Regions from separate parts of the Streptomyces spinoverrucosus genome, predicted to be linked through region 1. Evidence: riboswitches for the same ligand, from Rfam matches in the RefSeq annotation. Region 1 holds a riboswitch; each other region holds the start of a gene.
The links. A riboswitch is a leader RNA that binds a small molecule or an ion and turns the genes downstream of it on or off. The one in region 1 is predicted to bind cyclic di-AMP.
Positions count from the first base shown of each region.

Region 2: another riboswitch for cyclic di-AMP. It lies ahead of I2W78_RS03635 (LysM peptidoglycan-binding domain-containing M23 family metallopeptidase); the one in region 1 lies ahead of I2W78_RS15885 (transglycosylase SLT domain-containing protein).
Region 3: another riboswitch for cyclic di-AMP. It lies ahead of I2W78_RS09070 (M23 family metallopeptidase); the one in region 1 lies ahead of I2W78_RS15885 (transglycosylase SLT domain-containing protein).

Region 1 is NZ_JADPZX010000001.1:3,535,590-3,542,928, reverse strand. Features, by position in the region: gene recQ (DNA helicase RecQ) at 1-144, shown strand, start outside; gene I2W78_RS15905 (M56 family metallopeptidase) at 263-1,201, opposite strand; gene fahA (fumarylacetoacetase) at 1,447-2,658, opposite strand; gene I2W78_RS15895 (carboxymuconolactone decarboxylase family protein) at 2,821-3,282, shown strand; gene I2W78_RS15890 (HAD family hydrolase) at 3,348-4,235, shown strand; gene I2W78_RS15885 (transglycosylase SLT domain-containing protein) at 4,199-4,687, opposite strand; cyclic di-AMP (ydaO/yuaA leader) riboswitch at 4,693-4,873, opposite strand; gene I2W78_RS15880 (CocE/NonD family hydrolase) at 5,151-7,145, opposite strand; gene I2W78_RS15875 (peptide MFS transporter) at 7,168-7,339, opposite strand, start outside.
Region 2 is NZ_JADPZX010000001.1:778,855-786,193, reverse strand. Features, by position in the region: partial or broken gene dxs (1-deoxy-D-xylulose-5-phosphate synthase) at 1-1,413, shown strand, start outside; gene I2W78_RS03655 (aspartate aminotransferase family protein) at 1,794-3,215, shown strand; gene I2W78_RS03650 (helix-turn-helix domain-containing protein) at 3,302-3,925, shown strand; gene I2W78_RS03645 (DUF6126 family protein) at 3,922-4,041, shown strand; gene I2W78_RS03640 (tyrosine-protein phosphatase) at 4,045-4,842, opposite strand; cyclic di-AMP (ydaO/yuaA leader) riboswitch at 5,276-5,437, shown strand; gene I2W78_RS03635 (LysM peptidoglycan-binding domain-containing M23 family metallopeptidase) at 5,440-6,414, shown strand; gene I2W78_RS03630 (SGNH/GDSL hydrolase family protein) at 6,630-7,339, shown strand, end outside.
Region 3 is NZ_JADPZX010000001.1:2,012,678-2,020,016, reverse strand. Features, by position in the region: gene I2W78_RS09080 (M16 family metallopeptidase) at 269-1,642, shown strand; gene I2W78_RS09075 (M16 family metallopeptidase) at 1,639-3,027, shown strand; cyclic di-AMP (ydaO/yuaA leader) riboswitch at 3,230-3,395, shown strand; gene I2W78_RS09070 (M23 family metallopeptidase) at 3,408-4,172, shown strand; gene I2W78_RS09065 (GntR family transcriptional regulator) at 4,353-5,048, shown strand; gene I2W78_RS09060 (HPr family phosphocarrier protein) at 5,217-5,498, opposite strand; gene I2W78_RS09055 (bifunctional acetate--CoA ligase family protein/GNAT family N-acetyltransferase) at 5,678-7,339, shown strand, end outside.

The DNA.
Region 1 (7,339 bases):
CTGGCGACGTACGGGGAGGGCGTGCTGGCGGTGCTGTCCTCCCTGGGCGGCCCGCCCGGCTCGGCGCAGGCATCCGGCGGGGACGCGGGGGCGGACGACTGGCCCGAGCCGGATGCGGAGCCGGAGCCGGACGACTGGATATAGGCGACGGGGTGCGGGTCGGGGCGGACAGCGGCCGTCACGGTCCGCGGCTACGCCCTGTACCCGCTCGCAGGTACGGCAGCGCGGTCAGCCCGGGTTACGACAGTGCGGTGAGCCCGGTTTACGACAGCGCCGTCAGCCCGGGGGCGAACGTGATCAGCAGGGGCAGCAACGGCACCAGTGTCGCCGCCGCCGTCGTCAACGCCCGCTGTCTGCGGTCCAGCCGAGCGGGAGGCTCCAGAAGGCGGTCCACGCGTTCGCCCAGGAGGCGGTGGCTGGAGGCGCAGGAGAGGACGCCCCGGTGCTGGTTGAGTTCGATCAGGGCCAGCGCCGTGGTCAGGTGGCCGCAGCGGCGGGAGGCCGTGTCGTCGGCGGCGAGTTCGACCAGGCGGTGGGTCTGGTCGCAGAAGTGGGCGAAGAGGGGAACACGCGGGAAGCCGGTGGCCAGGGCTGTGGACAGGTGCAGCAGCCAGTCGTGGCGGGCGCGGGCGTGGCCGCGCTCGTGGGTGAGGACGGCGTCGAGCTGGTGGTCGGTGAGGCGGTGCAGCGCGCCGGTGGTGACGATCAGCTGGGGCGGGCTGCCCGGCATCCACCAGGCGTCGGGATACTCGTCCTCCAGGACCAGCAGTGGGCCGCGCGCCGCCCCGAGGCCCGCGGGCAGGTCGGGGGCGCGTTCGCGCAGGTGGGCGCGGGCCTGGCCACGGCGGCGCCGGGCCTCGAACAGCTCGCGCACGAGCATCGCGGTGGTCCACGCGGCACCGCAGGCCAGCAGCAGGGTCAGCGCGGCGGACCAGGGAGGCGCCGCCGACAGGTCGTAGGCGGCGGCCACGTGCGGCGGGGCGGGGGCGAAGACCTGGTCGCGCACGGTCTGGAAGACGGCCGCCGCGCCCAGGACCAGCGCGGTCAGACAGCACAGCAGAACGGTGGCGACCAGGCACTGCCACACCCACAGCCCGACGACGGGCTCCCTTTCGGGCCAGGCCGCCCGGACCAGCGCGCGAGGAACCGGTACGGCGGCCGTCAGAGCGACGGCGCTGAGCAGGAGCAGGCAGACGGTCATGCCACGGGCTCCGGATCCTGGTCGGGAGTGGGGCGGCTTCGGGTCGGTGCGGTGCGGGCGGAGGTCACGCGCCGTACGCCACGCGCCGTACGCATCGCACGTCCGTGCCACACGCCGTACGCATCACGTCCGTGCCATACGCCGCATCGCACCTCCACGCCACGCGTGGCGCGCACCGCCCGCCGCCAGTATGACGGTGACGGGCGGCTGTAGTCAGTGCCCGGACCATCGCTGTCGCGGAAACCTCACCCCGCGACGACCCGCCCAGTCACCTCCCCCAGCCCGACCCGTGCTCCGCCCGCCCCCGGAGCCCAGGCCGTCATCGTCACGACGTCGCCGTCCTCCAGGAACGTCCGCTTGCCTTCGGGGAGTTCGAGGGGGTCGCGGCCGTTCCAGGTCAGCTCGAGAAGAGAGCCGCGTTCGTGCTCGCTCGGGCCGCTGACCGTGCCCGAGCCGTACAGGTCGCCGGTGCGCAGGGAGGCGCCGTTGACGGTCATGTGGGCGAGTTGCTGGGCGGCGGTCCAGTACATGGTGGAGAAGGGAGGCTCCGAGATGACGTGACCGTTGACGGCGACGGAGATACGGAGGTCGTAGGCGCCGGGTTCCTCGTCGGTGTCGTCCAGGTAGGGCAGCAGGGGGTGCGTCCGCTCGGGCGGGGCCACCCGCGCCTCGTCCAGCGCGTCCAGCGGGGTGATCCACGCCGACACCGAGGTGGCGAAGGACTTGCCGAGGAACGGGCCGAGGGGGACGTACTCCCAGGCCTGGATGTCGCGGGCGGACCAGTCGTTGAGGAGGCACAGGCCGAAGACGTGGTCGCGGAAGCCGGACAGCGGTACGGGCGTGCCCATCGCCGACGGGACGCCGACCACGAAGCCGACCTCGGCCTCGATGTCCAGGCGGACGGACTGGCCGAAGACCGGGGTGGCGTCGGCCGGGGCCTTGCGCTGGCCGGAGGGGCGGACGACGTCCGTGCCGGAGACGACGACCGTGCCGGAGCGGCCGTGGTAACCGATCGGCAGATGCTTCCAGTTGGGGGTGAGGGAGTCGGCCGCGTCGGGGCGGAAGATCTGCCCGACGTTCCGGGCGTGGTTCTCGGACGCGTAGAAGTCGACGTAGTCCGCGACCTCGAAGGGGAGGTGCAGGGTCACCGAGGAGAGCGGGTGCAACAGGGGCGCGAGGGTCTCGCGGTGGGAGGGCACGGTGACCCAGGCGGTCAGGGCGCGCCGGACGTCCGACCAGGCGGTGCGGCCCGCCGCGAGCAGCGGGTTCAGGGTCGGGCGGGCCAGCAGGTCGGCGTACGGGGAGCCGAGCGCCAGTGCGGCCGCGCCGGCGTCGAGGACGTGGTCACCGAGGCGGACACCGACCGTCCGCTCGGTGGAGCCGACGGGTGAGAACACACCGTACGGAAGGTTGTGCGGACCGAAGGGGTCATCCTCGGGGACATCGAAGGGGGGCATGGGGTGCTGCCTCACTTTCGTACGCGCGGTCCATGCGGTCGCGGATCACGTTACGGCGGTGGCCCCTGTTCGTCTCGCTGCCCCGTCACAACGACCGCCTCCGATCCGTCAGTGCAGTGAAAGCAAGCATCGCATCGGCCACTGACAACAGGAGGCGGCACCATGCAGGCACGGATGACGAACCCGGCGTACGTTCTCCCGAACGCGATGAAGGGCATCGGCGCCCTTTCGCAAGCCATCGGGGAGGGCGGCCTGTCCCAGGAGCTCGCGGAGCTCGTGGGGCTGCGGGCCAGCCAGATCAACGGGTGCGGCGCGTGTGTGTACGGGCACGTGCACAATCTGCGCAAGGCGGGCGTGAGCGAGGAGCGCATCGACTCGGTCGCCGCCTGGCGGCACGCGCCCTACTACAGCGACGCCGAGCGCGCCGCGCTGACGCTCGCGGAGCGGATGACACGGCTCGCCGACCGCTCGGACGAGTCGGTTCCGGACGCGTTGTGGGACGAGGTCGCCGACCACTTCGACGAGAAGGAACTGTCGGCGCTCATCCTGACCATCTCGCTGACGAACATGTTCAACCGGATCAACACCACGATCGGGGAGCCGGCGGGCACCACGTGGGGGTGAAAAGCAGACAGGTAGAAGATAGTTGGGGATGAACGGTGTGGGTGCGGTGTCCGTATTCTCTGATCATGGCCGCACCCACCGCATATGCCGCGCGCATCGAATACGCCCTCATCGCCACTGACCTGGACGGAACCCTGCTCCGTGGCGACGACACGGTCTCCGACCGTTCGCTCGCCGCGCTCGCGCGGGTCTCGGCGGCCGGTGCCCGGCATCTGGTGGTGACCGGACGGCCGGCACCGAGAGTGCGGCCGCTGCTGGAGTTCCTGGGCGGCGGGGGGCTCGCGGTGTGCGGGCAGGGCGCGCAGTTGTACGACGCCGGCGCGGACCGTCTGCTGTGGTCCGTCACGTTGGACCGGGAACTCGCCGAGACCGCCCTCGGCAAGATCGAGGCCGAGGTCGGCCAGGTGTACGCGGCCGTCGACCAGGACGGCGTCGACGGGCTCACGCTCATCGAGCCCGGCTATCTGATGCCGCACCCCACGCTGCCCGCGGTGCGGGTCGAACATCGCGACGACCTGTGGTGCGCGCCGATCAGCAAGGTGCTGCTGCGCCATCCGACCCTGTCCGACGACGAGTTGGCGGCGGTGGCCCGCACCGCGGTCGGCTCGCTCGCGACCGTCACCATGTCGGGGCCGGGGACGGTCGAGCTCCAGCCGTGCGGTATCACCAAGGCGACCGGGCTGGCGCTGGCGGCCCGGCATCTGGGCCTTGGCCCGCAACAGACCATCGCCTTCGGGGACATGCCCAACGACATCCCCATGTTCGACTGGGCGGCCCACGGCGTCGCCATGGCCAACGCCCACCCCGAACTCAAGGCGGTGGCCGACGAGATCACCCTGTCGAACGAGGACGACGGCATCGCCGTCGTCCTCGAACGACTCCTCGCCCGGGCTCAGTACGCGCCCAGGCTCCCGGCTCAGTACGGGCCGAAGACGTTGTCGATGGAGCCGTAGCGGTCGGCCGCGTAGTTGCAGGCGGCGGTGATGTTGGCGACCGGGTCGTACGGGTCGTACGCCGTGCCGGGCACGTGGTAGGCCGCGAAGGTCGGGTCGATGACCTGGAGCAGGCCCTTCGACGGGGTGCCCTTGGCGGCGTTGGAGTCCCAGTTGTTGATGGCGGCCGGGTTGCCGGACGACTCACGCATGATGTTGCGGTGGATGCCCGCGTACGAGCCCGGAATGCCGTGCTGCGCCATGACGGCGAGCGACTCGCGGATCCAGCCGTCGAGGTTGTCCGGGTACGTCGTGGCGGTGCTCACGGCGGTGGCGGCCGTGGGGGTGGCGGCGGAGGCGCTGGTGGCCCCGATCAGCGGGAGGGCGAGCACGGCCGCGCCGGTACCGACGACGGCGAGCTTGCGGGCGATACGTGCAGAGCGGGAGCGGGCGTTCTGACCGTTTGCAGACATGGGGGTTGTCCTCTCCGACGCCTGCGAGGTGAGCTGTCGGGTTCGGGCGGGGAGGTGCCCGGTCGCGCCCTTGCGGTTGCGACTTCACCCCAAGCCGTTCCGGTGCGTCGGGAATACGACGTCCGGCCCGGCGGCTTACCTGGGTTCCCCCGCTCCTGCCGTGCGGTGAATGAGTCCGTCATGGGTGGTGCGGGCGGCGGCAGGATTCGGCGTTCCGCCCGACTGGCCAGGAACGTATGCGGGAGCACATGTCCGAAACAAGTAGCGGATTCGCTTATTGCGGGATTTGATCTTCGAATGGGGGTTTTGCAGTGCTTGATCCTTTGCAGTTCGCAAGCGTCAACTCGGCGGTCCGTAAAGGCGGATCGAGGGATGCGTGTGGGGGATCTGTGAAGGTGCTGGCGTGAGCCAACTCACGCCCGTTCAGAAGCGCGGCAAATCGGGCAATGAGCCCAAGTCCCTCTCAACCGGCGGTCCGTGGAATTCGCTGCTCCCAGGTGCGATGGAAGACCACCTCTTCACCGGAGGTGCAAATCACCTCATTCGAGGACAGAAAGTCCTCCGCGGTGCAGGCAATCTCCGACCGCGTCCGGATCGTCGTGTCCCAGGCGAGCTCCGGGCGGTGCAGCCGGATCGACCAGTCCGAGCGGGTGCGGGCGGACAACGGATCGTCGTCGCGGATGGTGTACGTCTCCAGCGCGTCCTCGGTGAACTCCAGCCCGTCGGGATACATCCGCGTGCCGCCGTAGCGCGGGTCGACCTCCAACCGCCACTCGCCCTTGGCCACGTCCCGCACGACCAGCCGCTCGGGGCGCGGTTCGTCGAGGGTGGCCGGATAGGCGACGCCGAGCGGCTCGGACTGCTCCGGCTCCTCGAAGGTGTGGGGCGAGACCACCGCACGCGCGCGTACCGGGAGTTCGAGCGCGCTGCCGGACGGGTCCAGGGTGAAGCCGGCGGCCGTGTCCGGCTGGGGCCAGATCCAGGGCCAGTACGCGGAGGAGACGGCGAGGCGGATGCGGTGGCCGGGCGGGAAGGCGTACCCGACGCCGTTGAGCTCGAAGGTGACGTCCTCGGTGGCCCCCGGGATCCACGGCACGGTCCGGTCGCGCCCCTCGCGCGCGGAGAGGTTCATCACACCCCGCGTCACCAGGGTCGAGGATCCATCCGGCGCCACATCGCACACACGCGCGATCACCTGCCCGCGCGGCACCTCCGACGTCAGCCGCAGCCGCACCCGCGGCCGCCCCAGCACCCACGTCTCCTCCGGCACGGCGAAGTCGAAGCACGCCCCGCGCGCGTCCTCCTCCCGCTGGTCCGGCGGCAGGTCGGCCTCGTTGCCGAACGGGAAGAAACGCCCCGCGTCGAGGCCGGTGTGCTGCGGGGACCGGACGAGGACGGGCTCACCCCGGAGGGCGTGCGTGACCGTCGTCACGTTGGGCGAGGGCCATGCGGGCTCGCCGACCCAGCGGCCGGGCAGCGTGTCGTACACCGTCGCCGGGGGATGCGCCTCCATGACGTAGGAACGCAGCAGTGGCTCGGACATCGCCCCCGTGTCCTTGCCCTTCAGCCAGTGGTCCCACCAGCGCAGGGTCTCCTGGAGGAAGCCGATCGCCGGGCCGGGCGGCAGGCCGCGGTCGGGGTACTGGTGGGGCCAGGGGCCGATCAGGCCGCGGACGCGGTCGGGCGGGAGGTGTTCGACCAGGCGGAGCACGGTGTCGCGGTACGGGTCGTGCCAGCCGCCCACCGCGAGGACGGCCGCCCGGACGGCGCCGTAGTCCTCACAGACGCTGCCGTGGCGCCAGTAGTCGTCGCGTTTCTGGTGGTCGAGCCAGGTGTGCAGGAACGGTTCGACCTCGTCCAGGCGCCGCAGCCACATCTCCCGCCAGGCGTCGCCGACGTACCGCGGATCGGGTGGGCGGCAGACGAAGGCCAGCATGGTCGCCGCCCACGCGTGCATGTCGACGCCGAGGACGGAACCTCCCATGTAGTGCACGTCGTTGTCGTAGCGATCGTCCGTGGAGCAGACGGTGACGATCGCCTTGAGCGGCTCGGGCGCGAGGGCCGCGATCTGGAGGGAGTTGAAGCCGCCCCAGGAGATGCCGAACATGCCGACCTTGCCGTCGCACCAGGGCTGCGCGGCCAGCCAGTTCACCACCTCGACCCCGTCGGCCAGCTCCGTCGCCGAGTACTCGTCCGTGGGCATGCCCTCGCTGTTGCCGTGCCCGCGCACGTCGACACGGACGGAGGCGTAGCCGTGGCCGGCGTACCAGGGGTGACGCTGGTGGTCGCGGGGCGCGGTCCAGTCGGTCAGGCGGTACGGGAGGTACTCCAGGAGCGCGGGAACGGGTTCGTCGGTGATCGGGCGCCATACGCGCGCGTACAACCGTGTTCCGTCGGGCAGCGGGATACGGAGGTCCTCGTGAGTCGTCTCGTAGGGGAAGGACGTACGGATGTGCATGAGCGTGACCCCAGGGATGGCTTCAGTGGACCGGGTGCATCGTGCGGCGCAGCCAGGGCGCGGCGGCCAGCACCGCCAGGCCGGCGGCGACCGCGATCGCGCCGTTGACGCCGAAGTAGGCGGGATGGGAGACGTCGTCGTAGAGCTTCACCGTCTGCGCCTGGATGCCGTTGGCCAGGGCCAGGGACAGGAAC
Region 2 (7,339 bases), 2.8 Mb from region 1:
GAGGCGCTGAACAACATCGCGGCGGCCAAGAACCGGCCGCTGATCATCGTCGTCAACGACAACGAGCGCTCCTACGCCCCGACCATCGGCGGCCTCGCCAACCATCTCGCGGCGCTGCGCACCACCGACTCCTACGAGAAGGTGCTGGCCTGGGGCAAGGACGTCCTGCTGAGCACGCCGGTCGTCGGGCACACCCTCTACGAGGCTCTGCACGGCGCCAAGAAGGGCTTCAAGGACGCGTTCGCGCCGCAGGGGATGTTCGAGGACCTCGGCCTGAAGTACGTCGGGCCGATCGACGGGCACGACGTCAAGGCCGTCGAGTCGGCGCTGCGGCGCGCGAAACGCTTCCACGGGCCGGTGCTCGTGCACTGCCTCACCGAGAAGGGCCGCGGCTACGAACCCGCCCTCGCGCACGAGGAGGACCACTTCCACACCGTCGGTGTGATGGACCCGCTGACCTGCGAGCCGCTGGCGCCCTCCAACGGTCCGTCCTGGACCTCGGTGTTCGGCGACGAGATCGTCAAGATCGGCGAGGAGCGGGAGGACGTCGTGGCGATCACGGCGGCCATGCTGCACCCGGTCGGGCTCGCCAAGTTCGCCGAGCGGTTCCCGGACCGGGTCTGGGACGTCGGCATCGCCGAGCAGCACGCGGCCGTCTCCGCGGCCGGGCTCGCCACCGGCGGGCTCCACCCGGTCGTCGCCGTCTACGCCACCTTCCTCAACCGCGCCTTCGACCAGCTCCTGATGGACGTGGCGCTGCACCGCAGCGGGGTGACCTTCGTCCTGGACCGGGCCGGCGTGACGGGTGTCGACGGGCCCTCGCACAACGGCATGTGGGACATGTCGATCCTCCAGGTCGTACCGGGGCTGCGGATCGCGGCGCCGCGTGACGCCGACCAGTTGCGGGCGCAGCTGCGCGAGGCGGTCGCCGTCGACGACGCGCCCACGCTGGTGCGGTTCCCGAAGGAGTCGGTGGGGCCGAACGTCCCCGCGATCGACCGGGTGGGCGGCATCGACGTACTGCGACGGGCCGACGCACCGGAGGTGCTGCTCGTCGCGGTCGGGGTCATGGCGCCGGTGTGTCTACAGGCAGCCGAGCTGCTTGAAGCGCGGGGGATCGGGTGCACGGTGGTGGACCCGCGGTGGGTCAAGCCCGTCGATCCCGCGCTTCCCGGCCTCGCCGCCGGGCATCGGCTGGTGGCCGTGGTCGAGGACAACAGCCGGGCGTCGGGGGTCGGCGCGGCTGTGGCGCTGGCGCTCGGTGATGCCGACGTGGATGTGCCGGTACGGCGGTTCGGCATCCCGGAGCAGTTCCTGGCGCATGCCAAGCGGGCCGAGGTACTGGCCGACATCGGTCTCACGCCGGTCGAGATCGCCGGGCGGATCGGCGCGAGTCTGGCGGTGAGGGAGGAGCAGTTCCGGGAGACCGTCGTGCCGGAAAGGCCGTCCAAGGAGACCGTCGTAGCGCAGCGGTCCTTCGAGGAGGCCGTCGTGCCGGAGGGGTCCTTCGAGGAGGCCGTCGTGCCGGAGGGGTCCTTCGAGGAGGCCGTCGTGCCGGAGGGGGCCTTCGAGGAGGCCGTCGTGCCGGAGGGGTCCTTCGAGGAGGCCGTCGTGCCGGAGGGGTCCTTCGAGGAGGCGGTCGTGCCGGAGGGGTCCTTCGAGGAGGCGGTCGTGCCGGAGCGGTCCTTCGAGGAGGCCGTCGTGCCGGAGCGGTCCTCCCAGGAGACCGTCGTACCGGAGCAGTCCTCCAAGGAGACCGTCGCCGAGGAATCGCCGTCCAAGGAGAGCCACCCATGACCACCGCGGAATCCGCCTCCCAACCCGCGGCGCCCGGCGGCGGCTTCGACCTCGGCGCGCTGCTCGCCGAGCGCGGAGCCGAGCGCTACGAGCTGCACGCCCGGTACCTCAACCACCAGCTGCCGCGCATGCTGCACACGATCGGCTTCGACAAGGTCTACGAGCGGGCCGAGGGCGCCTACTTCTGGGACGCGGACGGCAACGACTACCTGGACATGCTCGCCGGCTTCGGGGTGATGGGCCTGGGCCGCCACCACCCCGTCGTCCGCAAGGCGCTGCACGACGTCCTGGACGCGCAGCTCGCAGACCTCACCCGGTTCGACTGCCAGCCGCTGCCCGGGCTGCTGGCCGAGCGGCTGCTCGCGCACAGCCCGCACCTGGACCGGGTGTTCTTCGGCAACAGCGGTACGGAGGCCGTGGAGACCGCCCTGAAGTTCGCCCGGTTCGTCACCGGCAGGCCGAGGGTCCTGTACTGCGCGCACGCCTTCCACGGCCTGACCACCGGCTCGCTGTCCGTGAACGGCGAGTCGGCCTTCCGCGACGGCTTCGCCCCGCTGCTGCCCGACACGGCCGTACCGCTCGGCGATCTCGCCGCGCTCGCCCGGGAGCTGAAGCGGGGCGACGTCGCCGCGCTGATCGTCGAGCCGATCCAGGGCAAGGGCGTGCACGCGGCCCCGCCCGGCTATCTGCGTGCCGCACAGGAGCTGCTGCACCGGCACAAGGCGCTGCTCATCGCGGACGAGGTGCAGACGGGCCTCGGCCGCACCGGCGACTTCTACGCCTACCAGCACGAGGAGGGCGTCGAGCCGGACCTGGTCTGCGTGGCGAAGGCGCTGTCGGGCGGTTATGTGCCGGTGGGGGCCACGCTCGGCAAGGACTGGATCTTCAAGAAGGTCTACTCGTCCATGGACCGGGTGCTGGTCCACTCGGCCAGCTTCGGGTCGAACGCCCAGGCCATGGCGGCAGGCCTGGCGGTGCTGTCCGTCATGGCGGACGAGCGGCTCGTCGCGAACGCCCGCGCCACGGGCGAGCTGCTCAGATCCCGGCTGGCCGCGCTGATCGACAAGTACGAGATGCTCGCGGACGTACGCGGCCGGGGGTTGATGGTCGGCATCGAGTTCGGGCGGCCCCAGTCGCTGAAGCTGCGCAGCCGCTGGGCCATGCTGCAGGCCGCCCGCAAGGGGCTGTTCGCGCAGATGGTCGTCGTACCGCTGCTTCAGCGGCACCGGATCCTCACCCAGGTCTCCGGCGACCACCTGGAGGTGATCAAGCTGATTCCGCCGCTGATCATCGGGGAGCGGGAGGTGGACCGGTTCGTGGACGCCTTCACGGCGGTGATGGACGACGCGCACAGCGGGGGCGGGCTGGTGTGGGACTTCGGGAAGACGCTGGTGAAGCAGGCGGTGGCCAACCGCTGACGCTGACGCTGACCGGATCGGCCGGTGCGGTTTGCCTCTGAGGCAAGAAATTTGCCGCTCAGGCAAAGCTCGGGCTGAATGGAGATATGAACTCCTCCGCCTCCGAGCCCGGGGCCGAGCCGGCCGACGGTCTGCCGGCGGTCGCCCCGCAACTCCGTGACCTGCGCCGCCGGGCCTCCCTCACCCTGGAGGCCGCCGCCCGTGCCGCCGGGCTGTCACCCGCTCACCTCTCCCGGCTGGAGACCGGGCAGCGCCAGCCCTCGCTTCCGATGCTGCTGGCACTCGCCCGCATCTACGGTACGACCGTCTCGGAGCTGCTCGGCGAGACGGTCGCCGACCGGGACGCCGTCGTGCGCGCCGCCGACATGGAGCCGACCGGCGCGGGCGGCTGGACGTACTGGCAGGCCGGCGCGCCCGGGCGGGGCATGCAGGCCCTGCGGGTGCACGTGCCGTACGCCTCCCAGGGCGACATCGTGCGGTTGCACCCCGGTGAGGAGTGGCTGTACGTCCTCAAGGGGCGGCTGCGCCTGCGCCTGGGGGACGCCGAGCACCGGCTCGGCCCCGGCGACAGCGCCCACTTCGACTCGCTGACCCCGCATCGCATCGCCGCCCAGGACCGGGGCGGGGCCGACCTTCTCTTCGTCCACACCCTGCTGCAGAGCCCCACGGCCGCGCTGTGCCTCGGCCCCGTCACGGGAGACACACCATGAGTGACATCGAGCAGAAGCTTCCCCGGGGCATCTGGCTCCGGTTGTTGATCTATGTCGTCGCGGGGCACCTCTTCGCCGCATTCCTCTACCTGCTGTTCGAGGTAGGGGCCAAGTAGGGGTCAGGCGAGCAGGCGGTCGCGCAGCCGCTCCCGGGTCTCGGGGGTGACGGCCAGCCCCTGCTCCAGATAGGTGTCGACACCGCCCCAGGTCTCCTCGATGGTCTCGATCGCCGCCGTCAGATACTCGGCACGCGCGTCGAAGAGCGGGCTGAGCAGCTCCATGACCTCCGGGGAGTAGGCGGAGGCGGAGCTGCTGCTGCGGTGCACCTTGTAGCGGCGGTGCTTGGCGTTGGACTCCAGGTAGTCGGCGAGGATCGCCTCGCGCTCCACGCCCAGCGCGAGCAGGGTGACGGCGATCGACAGCCCGGCGCGGTCCTTGCCCGCCGCGCAGTGCATCAGCGCGGGGACGCTGTCCTCGGCGAGCGCGTGCAGCACCTGGGAGTGCTCGGCGGTGCGCTCCTTGATGATCGCGCGGTACGAGGTGATCATCCGGTTGGCGGCCTTGCCGTCGGCCAGAATCCCGCGCAGCTGCTCCAGATCGCCGTCCCGGACCATCTTCCAGAACTCCGCGCCGTCCGCCGGATCCGTCAGCGGCAGGTTGACGTTGCGCACGCCCGGCAGGTCGACGTCCGGGCCCTCCAGCTTCTGGTCCGCGGCATTGCGGAAGTCGAAGATCGTGTGCAGCCCGAGCGAGGCGAGGAACGCGGCGTCCTCCGCGGTGGCATGCGCGAGGTGGCCGCTGCGGAACAGCACCCCCTGCCGCACCCGGCGCCCGTCCACGGTCGGCAGTCCGCCCACATCACGGAAGTTGCGCACTCCGGCCAGTTCCGGCTCGGTCGACGGCACCTGCTGCGTCACGGGGGCTCCCTCCCCTCGGCCCCGTCGGCGCGGCTCGTCGACGGGCACGTCCCCTGACGATACGACACCGATGCCTGGGCCAATGAGTTGTCCACAGGTGGTGACGCGGAGTTGGAGCACATCTGGGCTTTCTGTCCGAATTGAGCCCTTCGTTCCAACTCGCTCTGGAATAAAGGAACCTGGAGCGGGGTCACGTGAGCAGCGTCATATCCGTGACCGAGCGTCGCCCGTCATGTTCACGTAATTCACATGCTTATCAAGGGCGTTTACGGAGAATGGTGACGCCGTAATGCACGGAGTGTGACCGGAATTCAGGTGAACGGATCACGAAAACGGCGTTCCTGTGGAACCTCTTGCTTGTCCCGTTGCGTCTTGGTCGCTTACGTTCCACACCGATCCGGGCGGACGCCGAATCCTGCCGCCGCCCGGTGCCCGCGCAAACTCACCCGTGTTCGGCAGGAGCGGGGGACCCACAGGTAGAACCGCCTGTTCCGGTCTCCGGAACAGGCTTGGGGTAAAGCCGCGCTTCGGCGCCGGCCGGACATCTCCAGTCCGCACCCGACAGCTCACCTCGCAGGCGCCGGAGAGGAATTCGCCATGCCCGCGAAGGGTAAGCACCGCCGTCCGAAGACCCAGCGCTTCACCCGCTCCATCGCCGTCGCCGGAACCGGTGGCGCCGCACTCGCCCTCCCGCTCATGGGGGCCGCCGGCGCCCACGCCGCCACTCCCCAGTCCGCCCCGGAAAAGGCCGTGCAGTCGGCCCCGACCGAGAAGGCGGCCGTCCAGCAGAAGGCCGCCGAAAAGAAGTCCGCCGCCAAGAAGGCGGGTGTGCGGACGTATTCGGTGAAGGTCGGCGACTACCTCTCGAAGATCGCCGACGAGCAGAACGTCAGCGGCGGCTGGCAGCGGCTCTACGAGGACAACCGTGAGGCGGTCGGCCAGGACCCGTCGCTCATCCACCCCGGTCTGAAGCTCACCATCGGCAAGAAGGCCGCGGCGAGCAGCGACAAGCCGTCGTCCGCTTCCGCCCCCTCCGCGGCCAAGTCGTCGGCGTCGACGCAGACGTCGCAGTCCTCGAACGCCTCCGAGTCCGCCAACGCCTCCGAGCCCGCGGCGCAGTCGTCCGAGGCCTCCACCCAGACCGCCGACGCCGGCACCGCCGGCGGCTTCTCCGCCCCCGTGGACGGCGCCGCCGTCGGCACCGCCTACCGCGTCGCGGGCAGCATGTGGTCCAGCGGCTACCACACCGGCGTCGACTTCGCGGCCCCGAGCGGCACCCCGCTCAAGGCCGTCGGCGCGGGCACGGTCGTCTCCGCGGGCTGGGCCGGCGCGTACGGCAACCAGGTCGTCATCAAGCTCGCCGACGGCTACTACGCGCAGTACGCCCACCTGTCCTCCCTCTCGGTCTCCAGCGGCCAGACCGTGAGCGCGGGCCAGCAGATCGGCCTCTCCGGCTCGACCGGCAACTCCACGGGACCGCACCTGCACTTCGAGATCCGCACCACGCCGGACTACGGCTCGGACATCGACCCGGTCGCCTACCTCCGCTCCAAGGGCGTCTCCGTCGGCTGACGACGCGCCGCCCACGCCACCGAAGGCCGGACCCGATCCCCGGGTCCGGCCTTCGGCGTCCCCGCCCGTTGGCAGGCCTTATTCCGCAGTTGACCAATCCTTTGGCCGTGGCCTTTCTCACCGTCCGTCAACCCCTTCCTACGGTCGCGTAGGTCACATTCGAAGGGGAATGATGTTCCGACGTGGCAGACGATTCGAAGAATGACAGCAGATCAGTGATCGGGTCGTACGTGGCGGTGGGGGACAGCTTCACCGAGGGCGTCGGCGACCCCGGCCCCGACGGGGCGTTCGTCGGCTGGGCCGACCGGTTCGCCGTACTGCTCGCGGACCGCCGACCCGAAGGCGACTTCCAATACACCAACCTCGCCGTGCGCGGCAAGCTGCTCGACCAGATCGTGGCGGACCAGGTTCCGCAGGCCATCGAACTCGCTCCGGACCTGGTCTCGTTCTGCGCCGGCGGCAACGACATCATCCGCCCGGGCACCGACCCGGACGACGTGGCCGACCGCTTCGAGCGGTCGGTCGCCGCGCTGACCGCGGCCGCGGGCACCGTGCTGGTGACGACCGGCTTCGACACCCGGCGCGTCCCCCTGCTGAGGCACCTGCGCGGCAAGATCGCCACCTACAACGGGCATGTGCGGGCCATCGCCGACCGGTACGGCTGCCCGGTCCTCGACCTGTGGTCGCTCAAGTCCGTTCAGGACCGCCGCGCCTGGGACGACGACCGGCTGCACCTCTCACCCGAGGGGCACACGCGCGTGGCCCTGCGCGCAGGTCTGGCCCTCGGCCTCGCCGTGCCCGCCGACCCGGAGCAGCCCTGGCCGCCGTTGCCGCCGCGCGGCACCCTCGAGGTGCGGCGGGACGACGTCCACTGGGCGCGTGAGTACCTGGTGCCGTGGATCGGCCGGCGACTGCGCGGTGAGTC
Region 3 (7,339 bases), 1.5 Mb from region 1:
CCCTGCGGCTCACTCTTGCTGAAGCGTGAACGGCGTCTGACGCGACCATTGTGGACCGCGCCACTGACAACGCGGACCCTGGATCCGACGTCGGCCGCCCGGCCCCGCGCTGTCCCGCAGGCTACGCCCTCACTGCGGGCGACCCGGTCCTCGCTCCGGGCGGACGCGCTCCGGGAACTTCACACCAGGTCCGCACGCTTGCATACAGTGGCAGGACTGGCAGGAAATTCCGCGGTTTCCCGACCGCCCCGCGATCGAAGGGACGTACATGCCCATGGGTCACACGGCCACAGCCGAGGCAGGCTCCGGCGGCCTGACAGCGACTGAGCACCGCCTGGAAAACGGCCTGCGCGTGGTGCTCTCCGAGGACCACCTGACCCCGGTCGCGGCGGTGTGCCTCTGGTACGACGTCGGCTCGCGCCACGAGGTCAAGGGACGCACCGGTCTGGCTCACCTTTTCGAGCACTTGATGTTCCAGGGCTCCGCCCAGGTCAAGGGCAACGGACACTTCGAGCTGGTGCAGGGCGCGGGTGGCTCGCTCAACGGCACCACCAGCTTCGAGCGCACCAACTACTTCGAGACCATGCCCACCCATCAGCTGGAGCTCGCCCTCTGGCTGGAGGCCGACCGCATGGGCTCCCTGCTCGCCGCCCTGGACGACGAGTCCATGGAGAACCAGCGGGACGTCGTCAAGAACGAGCGCCGGCAGCGCTACGACAACGTCCCCTACGGGACCGCCTTCGAGAAGCTCACCGCCCTCGTCTACCCGGAGGGGCACCCCTACCACCACACGCCGATCGGCTCCATGGCCGACCTGGACGCGGCGACCCTGGAGGACGCGCGCGCGTTCTTCCGCACGTACTACGCGCCCAACAACGCGGTGCTCTCGGTCGTCGGTGACATCGACCCGGTGCAGACGCTGGCCTGGATCGAGAAGTACTTCGGCTCCATCGCCTCGCACGACGGCAAGCCCGCCCCGCGCGACGGCTCGCTGCCCGAGATCATCGGCGGGCAGCTGCGCGAGATCGTCGAGGAGGAGGTCCCGGCGCGCGCCCTGATGGCCGCCTACCGGCTCCCGCACGACGGCACGCGCACGTGCGACGCGGCCGACCTCGCGCTGACCATCCTCGGCGGCGGCGAGTCGTCCCGCCTGTACAACCGGCTGGTACGACGGGACCGTACGGCGGTCGCGGCCGGGTTCGGCCTGCTGCGGCTGGCCGGAGCGCCTTCCCTGGGGTGGCTGGACGTGAAGACGTCCGGGGACGTCGAGGTGCCGGTCATCGAGGCCGCCATCGACGAGGAGCTCGCCCGGTTCGCCGAGGAGGGCCCGACGGCCGAGGAAATGGAGCGCGCCCAGGCCCAGTTGGAGCGTGAATGGCTGGACCGGCTCGGCACGGTCGCCGGCCGCGCCGACGAACTGTGCCGGTACGCCGTGCTGTTCGGCGACCCGAAGCTCGCCCTCACGGCCGTCCAGCGCGTGCTCGAAGTGACGGCCGAGGAGGTTCAGGAGGTCGCCAAGGCCCGCCTGCGGCCCGACAACCGCGCGGTGCTGGTCTACGAGCCCACCGCCCCCGAAGCCACCGACGACAGCGACGGCGCCGAAGCCGCCGCCACCGACGACACCGAGGAGGCTGCCCAGTGACCGAGCTCGCCACGATGGACTTCCACCCCCAGCCGCAGGCGGGCGAGGCCCGCCCCTGGGCCTTCCCGGCCCCCACGCGCGGGACGCTCGACAACGGCCTGACGGTCCTGCGCTGCCACCGCCCCGGCCAGCAGGTCGTCGCCGTCGAGGTGCTCCTCGGCGCGCCCCTGGACGCCGAGCCGGCCGGCCTCGACGGCGTCGCCACGATCATGGCCCGGGCCTTCTCCGAGGGCACCGACAAGCACTCCGCCGAGGAGTTCGCCGCCGAGCTGGAGCGCTGCGGCGCCACCCTCGACTCGCACGCCGACCACCCTGGCGTCCGGCTGAGCCTGGAGGTCCCGGCCTCCCGCCTGTCCAAGGCCCTGGGGTTGCTCGCCGACGCCCTCAGGGCGCCCGCGTTCGCCGACAGCGAGGTCGAGCGGCTGGTCCGCAACCGCCTGGACGAGATCCCGCACGAGCTGGCCAACCCCGCCCGGCGGGCCGCCAAGGAGCTCTCCAAGGAGCTGTTCCCGGCGACCTCGCGCATGTCGCGTCCGCGCCAGGGCACGGAGGAGACGGTCCAGAAGATCGACTCCGCCGCCGTGCGCGCCTTCTACGAGCGGCACGTCCGCCCCGCCACCGCCACCGCCGTGGTCGTCGGCGACCTCACCGGCGTGGACCTCGACGCGCTGCTCGGCGACACCCTGGGCGCCTGGGCGGGCTCCCAGGCGCAGCCGCGGCCCGTGCCGCCGGTGACCGCCGACGACACCGGCCGCGTGGTCATCGTGGACCGCCCCGGCGCCGTCCAGACCCAGCTGCTGATCGGCCGCGTCGGCCCCGACCGGCACGACCGCGTGTGGCCGGCCCAGGTGCTCGGCACGTACTGCCTGGGCGGCACCCTCACCTCCCGTCTGGACCGCGTCCTGCGCGAGGAGAAGGGCTACACCTACGGGGTGCGCTCGTTCGGCCAGGTGCTGCGCTCCACCTCCGACGGCACCGGCGCCTCGCTGCTCGCCATCAGCGGTTCCGTCGACACGCCGAACACCGGCCCCGCGCTGGAGGACCTGTGGACGGTGCTGCGCAGGCTCGCCGCCGAGGGCCTCACGGACGCCGAGCGGGACGTCGCCGTGCAGAACCTCGTCGGTGTGGCGCCGCTGAAGTACGAGACCGCGGCGGCCGTGGCGGGCACCCTGGCCGACCAGGTCGAGCAGCACCTGCCCGACGACTACCAGGCGACGCTGTATCAGCAGCTCGCCGCGACCGGGACGGTGGAGGCCACCGCGGCCGTCGTCAACGCCTTCCCGGTGGACCGTCTGGTGACGGTGCTCGTCGGTGACGCGGCGCAGATCAAGGCGCCCGTCGAGGCGCTCGGCATCGGCGAGGTCACCGTCGTGACGGCCGAGTAGAGGCCGCCGAACGGCACGCGCGCGTAGGGGCCCTGGTGACGGATCCGTCACCAGGGCCCCTTTATGTCCGAATTGGGGGAGAGGTTGCCTGTCTGACCTGTGGGATGCGCTACAAACCCCCTGATGCGTTTGGGGATTGAAAGACGTCCCGCTTAGCGTCTTCCGGGCTGTCCGTCAGGCAGTGCGCCGCGCCCGCGGCACCGGACAGCCATCGCCGAGTCCCCGTACGGCGCGAGCCAGGGGAGCCGGGGACCCAATCGTGCAGTCCCTGGGGTGAATCGGACGCCCGCGCGCAGCGAGGGCGTCCGTAGGAGACCTTCCTGCTCCGAACCCGTCAGCTAACCCGGTAGGCGAGAGGGAAGGAAAGGACCAGCCACTACATGGCGTTCACGCGCGCCACCGGGAAGCATCGTCGTCCCAGCCGGATGAAGCGCACCGCCGCCCACGCGACGGGCGTCGCGGCGCTCACCACGACCGGCGTCATCGGCACCCTGGCCGTTCCCGCGCTCGCCGCCGAGCCCGCGGCCGAGCAGACCGGCCTGCTCCCGGTGATCACCATCGGCGACTCGGTCGCCGAGCAGATAGACGCCCAGGCCGCCGCTCAGGAGCAGGCCGCGGCGGAGGCCGCCGCCGAGAAGAAGGCCGAGGCGGCCGCCAAGAAGCGCGCGGAGGAACGGGCCAAGGAGGCGCGCGAGGCCAAGGAGCGCGCCGCCCGCGAGGCCGAGCGCAAGCGTCTCAACACCTATGTGGTGCCGATCAGCGGCTCCTACGTCTCCACCGGCTACCAGGCCGGCGGCTCCCTGTGGTCCTCCGGCAGCCACACCGGTGTCGACTTCCACGCCGCGAGCGGTACGCCCGTGCACGCGGTCGGCTCCGGCACCGTGGTCGAGGCCGGCTGGGGTGGGGCGTACGGCAATCAAGTCGTGATCAAGATGAACGATGGTACGTACACCCAGTACGGTCACCTGTCGTCCGTCGCGGTCTCGGTGGGCCAGACGGTCACCCCGGGGCAGCAGATCGCCCTGTCCGGCGCCACCGGCAACGTCACCGGAGCGCATCTGCACTTCGAGGCCCGGACAACCGCGGAGTACGGCACGGACATCGATCCGGTCGCCTACCTCCGCTCGCACGGCGTCTCCGTCTGACAGCGGATCAGCCCGCGGCCCCGGCTCACGAGCCGGGGCTTTCGGCGTTTCGTACGCCTGTATGTCCAAAAAATATCCATGGATTCCGGCCCGCCATCGGAAATTCCGGCTCATTGCAATAGAGTCACGGAACACACGTCAATCGTCGACGTTTCACGGGGATTAAGGCGGAGGTCGGTCATGCGTATTCCGGCGCACTCGGTGTGCACGGCGATCCGGGACGACATCGTCGCGGGTGTCTACGAGCGTGGCGGCCGGCTCACCGAGGAACTCCTCGCGCGCCGCTACGGCGTCTCGCGCGTCCCCGTCCGGGAGGCCCTGCGCACGCTGGAGGCCGAGGGCTTCGTGGTGACCCGGCGGCACGCGGGCGCGTGCGTGGCGGAACCGACCGAGCAGGAGGCCGCCGACCTGCTGGAGATGCGCATGCTGCTGGAACCGCTCGGCGCCTCCCGGGCCGCCCAGCGGCGCACCGAGGCCCATCTGAAGGTGCTGCGCGGCCTGGTCCGGCTGGGCCAGGAGCGGGCCAGGCGGGGCAACAGCGAGGACCTGCGCTCCTTGGGCGGCTGGTTCCACGAGACGCTCGCCCAGGCCTCCGGCAGCCCCGCGCTGATCGCCATGCTGACCCAGCTGCGGCACAAGATCGCCTGGATGTACGCGGTGGAGGCGCCGGTCAGCCCCATGGAGTCGTGGACGGAGCACGGCGCGATCGTGGACGCGGTGGCGCGCGGCGACAGTGAGCGCGCCCGGGCGATCACGGCGCTGCACACCGAGCGTGCGACCGGCGCGCACCGGCTCCGTTTTTCCGGCAACGGGGACCGCGCGGACCGTGTGAGGACTTCGCAACATCCCGTAAACATGTCGGGCCTGCGGCATTAACACGGGCACCGTATACAAAGAAGTGATATTCGGTGGCGGTGTATTTCCGCTGCCCTTTTTCGGTGTGCTCTGAATTCCCGTGACCGCGGCCGTGAAAACCCGACCGAACGGCGAGGCCGCGCCGCCCGGAAATGGGCGACGCGGCCTGAAGGAATGCCGTGAGCCGGCTCAGACGGTCTCGGGGAGCTCCTCGAGGCCCTCGGAGACCAGCTTGGCCAGCCGGTCGAGCGCGGTGTCGGCGCCGTCGGCGTCGGAGGTCAGGACGATCTCCTCGCCACCCTGGGCGCCCAGACCCAGGACGGCCAGCATGGAGGCCGCGTTGACGGGGTTGCCGCCCGCCTTGGCGATCGTCACCGGGACGCCTGCGGCCGTGGCGGCTCGGACGAAGATGGAGGCGGGGCGGGCGTGGAGGCCCTCGGCCCAGCCGACGTTGACGCGGCGCTCAGCCATGTGATGCTGCCCTTCAGGTGTTCAGGGTTGTCTAGACCAGTTTCCCATATCGTGAAGCATGCCCGGACGGGTCGTTCGTCCCGTCCGGAAGTGGCACCGGACCGCGGCCTCGGTCCGGCGTTCGTCCTTCCACAGACTGCCTCGCGCCGTTGTCGGACGCGAGCCGTACTCTGGGGCCCATGCAGAGCCCGTCGGACCGGCACGAGTACCCCGCCCACTGGGAGGCCGACGTGGTGCTGCGCGACGGCGGCACCGCACGCGTCCGGCCCATCACCGTTGATGACGCCGAGCGCCTGGTCAGCTTCTATGAGCAGGTCTCGGACGAGTCGAAGTACTACCGCTTCTTCGCGCCCTACCCGCGCCTGTCCGCGAAGGACGTCCACCGCTTCACGCACCACGACTTTGTGGACCGGGTGGGACTCGCGGCCACGATCGGCGGCGAGTTCATCGCCACCGTACGCTATGACCGCATCGGCGCCGACGGGCTGCCCGCTTCCGCGCCCGCCGACGAGGCCGAGGTCGCCTTCCTGGTGCAGGACGCCCACCAGGGGCGTGGTGTCGCCTCCGCCCTGCTGGAGCACATCGCCGCCGTCGCCCGCGAGCGCGGCATCCGCCGCTTCGCCGCCGAGGTGCTGCCCGCCAACACCAAGATGATCAAGGTGTTCACGGACGCCGGATACACCCAGAAGCGCAGCTTCGAGGACGGCGTCGTACGTCTGGAGTTCGACCTCGAGCCCACCGACCGCTCACTGGCGGTGCAGCACGCGCGTGAGCAGCGCGCCGAGGCGCGCTCGGTACGACGGCTGCTGGCGCCCGGTTCGATCGCCGTCGTCGGCGCGGGGCGCACGCCCGGGGGTGTGGGCCGGAGCGTGCTCGGCAACATCCGGGGGGCCGGCTTCACCGGCCGTCTCCACGCCGTGAACAGGGCGCTGCCCGAGGGACAGCAGGACCTGGACGGCGTGCCGGCGTACCGGTCGGTGCGGGACATCGAGACGCCCGTCGACCTCGCGGTCGTGGCGGTGCCCGCGGAGCACGTGCCCGAGGTGGTCGCCAAGTGCGGGGAGCACGGGGTGCAGGGGCTCGTCGTGCTCTCCGCCGGGTACGCCGAGAGCGGGCCCGAGGGGCGCGAGCGCCAACGTGAACTCGTGCGGCACGCGCGCGCGTACGGCATGCGGATCATCGGGCCGAACGCCTTCGGGATCATCAACACCTCCCCGGAGGTCCGGCTCAACGCCTCGCTCGCCCCGGAGATGCCGCGCCCCGGGCGCATCGGGCTGTTCGCGCAGTCCGGGGCCATCGGCATCGCGCTGCTGTCCCGGCTGCACCGGCGCGGTGGCGGGGTCACCGGCGTCACGGGCGTGTCGACATTCGTCTCGTCCGGCAACCGCGCGGACGTCTCCGGCAACGACGTACTCCAGTACTGGTACGACGATCCCGACACCGACGTCGTCCTCATGTACCTGGAGTCCATCGGCAACCCGCGCAAGTTCACCCGTCTCGCCCGGCGGACGGCGGCGGCGAAGCCGCTGGTCGTGGTGCAGGGCGCACGCCACGGGGGCGCGGCACCGCAGGGGCACGCCGTACGGGCGACGCGGCTGCCGCACGCCACGGTGTCCGAGCTGCTGCGCCAGGCCGGGGTGATCCGGGTGGACACGATCACCGAACTGGTGGACGCCGGGCTGCTGCTCGCGCGCCAGCCACTGCCGACGGGGCCGCGCGTGGCGATCCTCGGGAACTCCGAGTCGCTGGGACTGCTGACGTACGACGCCTGTCTGGCCGAGGGGCTGCGGCCGCAGGCTCCGCTGGACCTCACGACGGGGGCGTCACCGGAGGACTTCCGG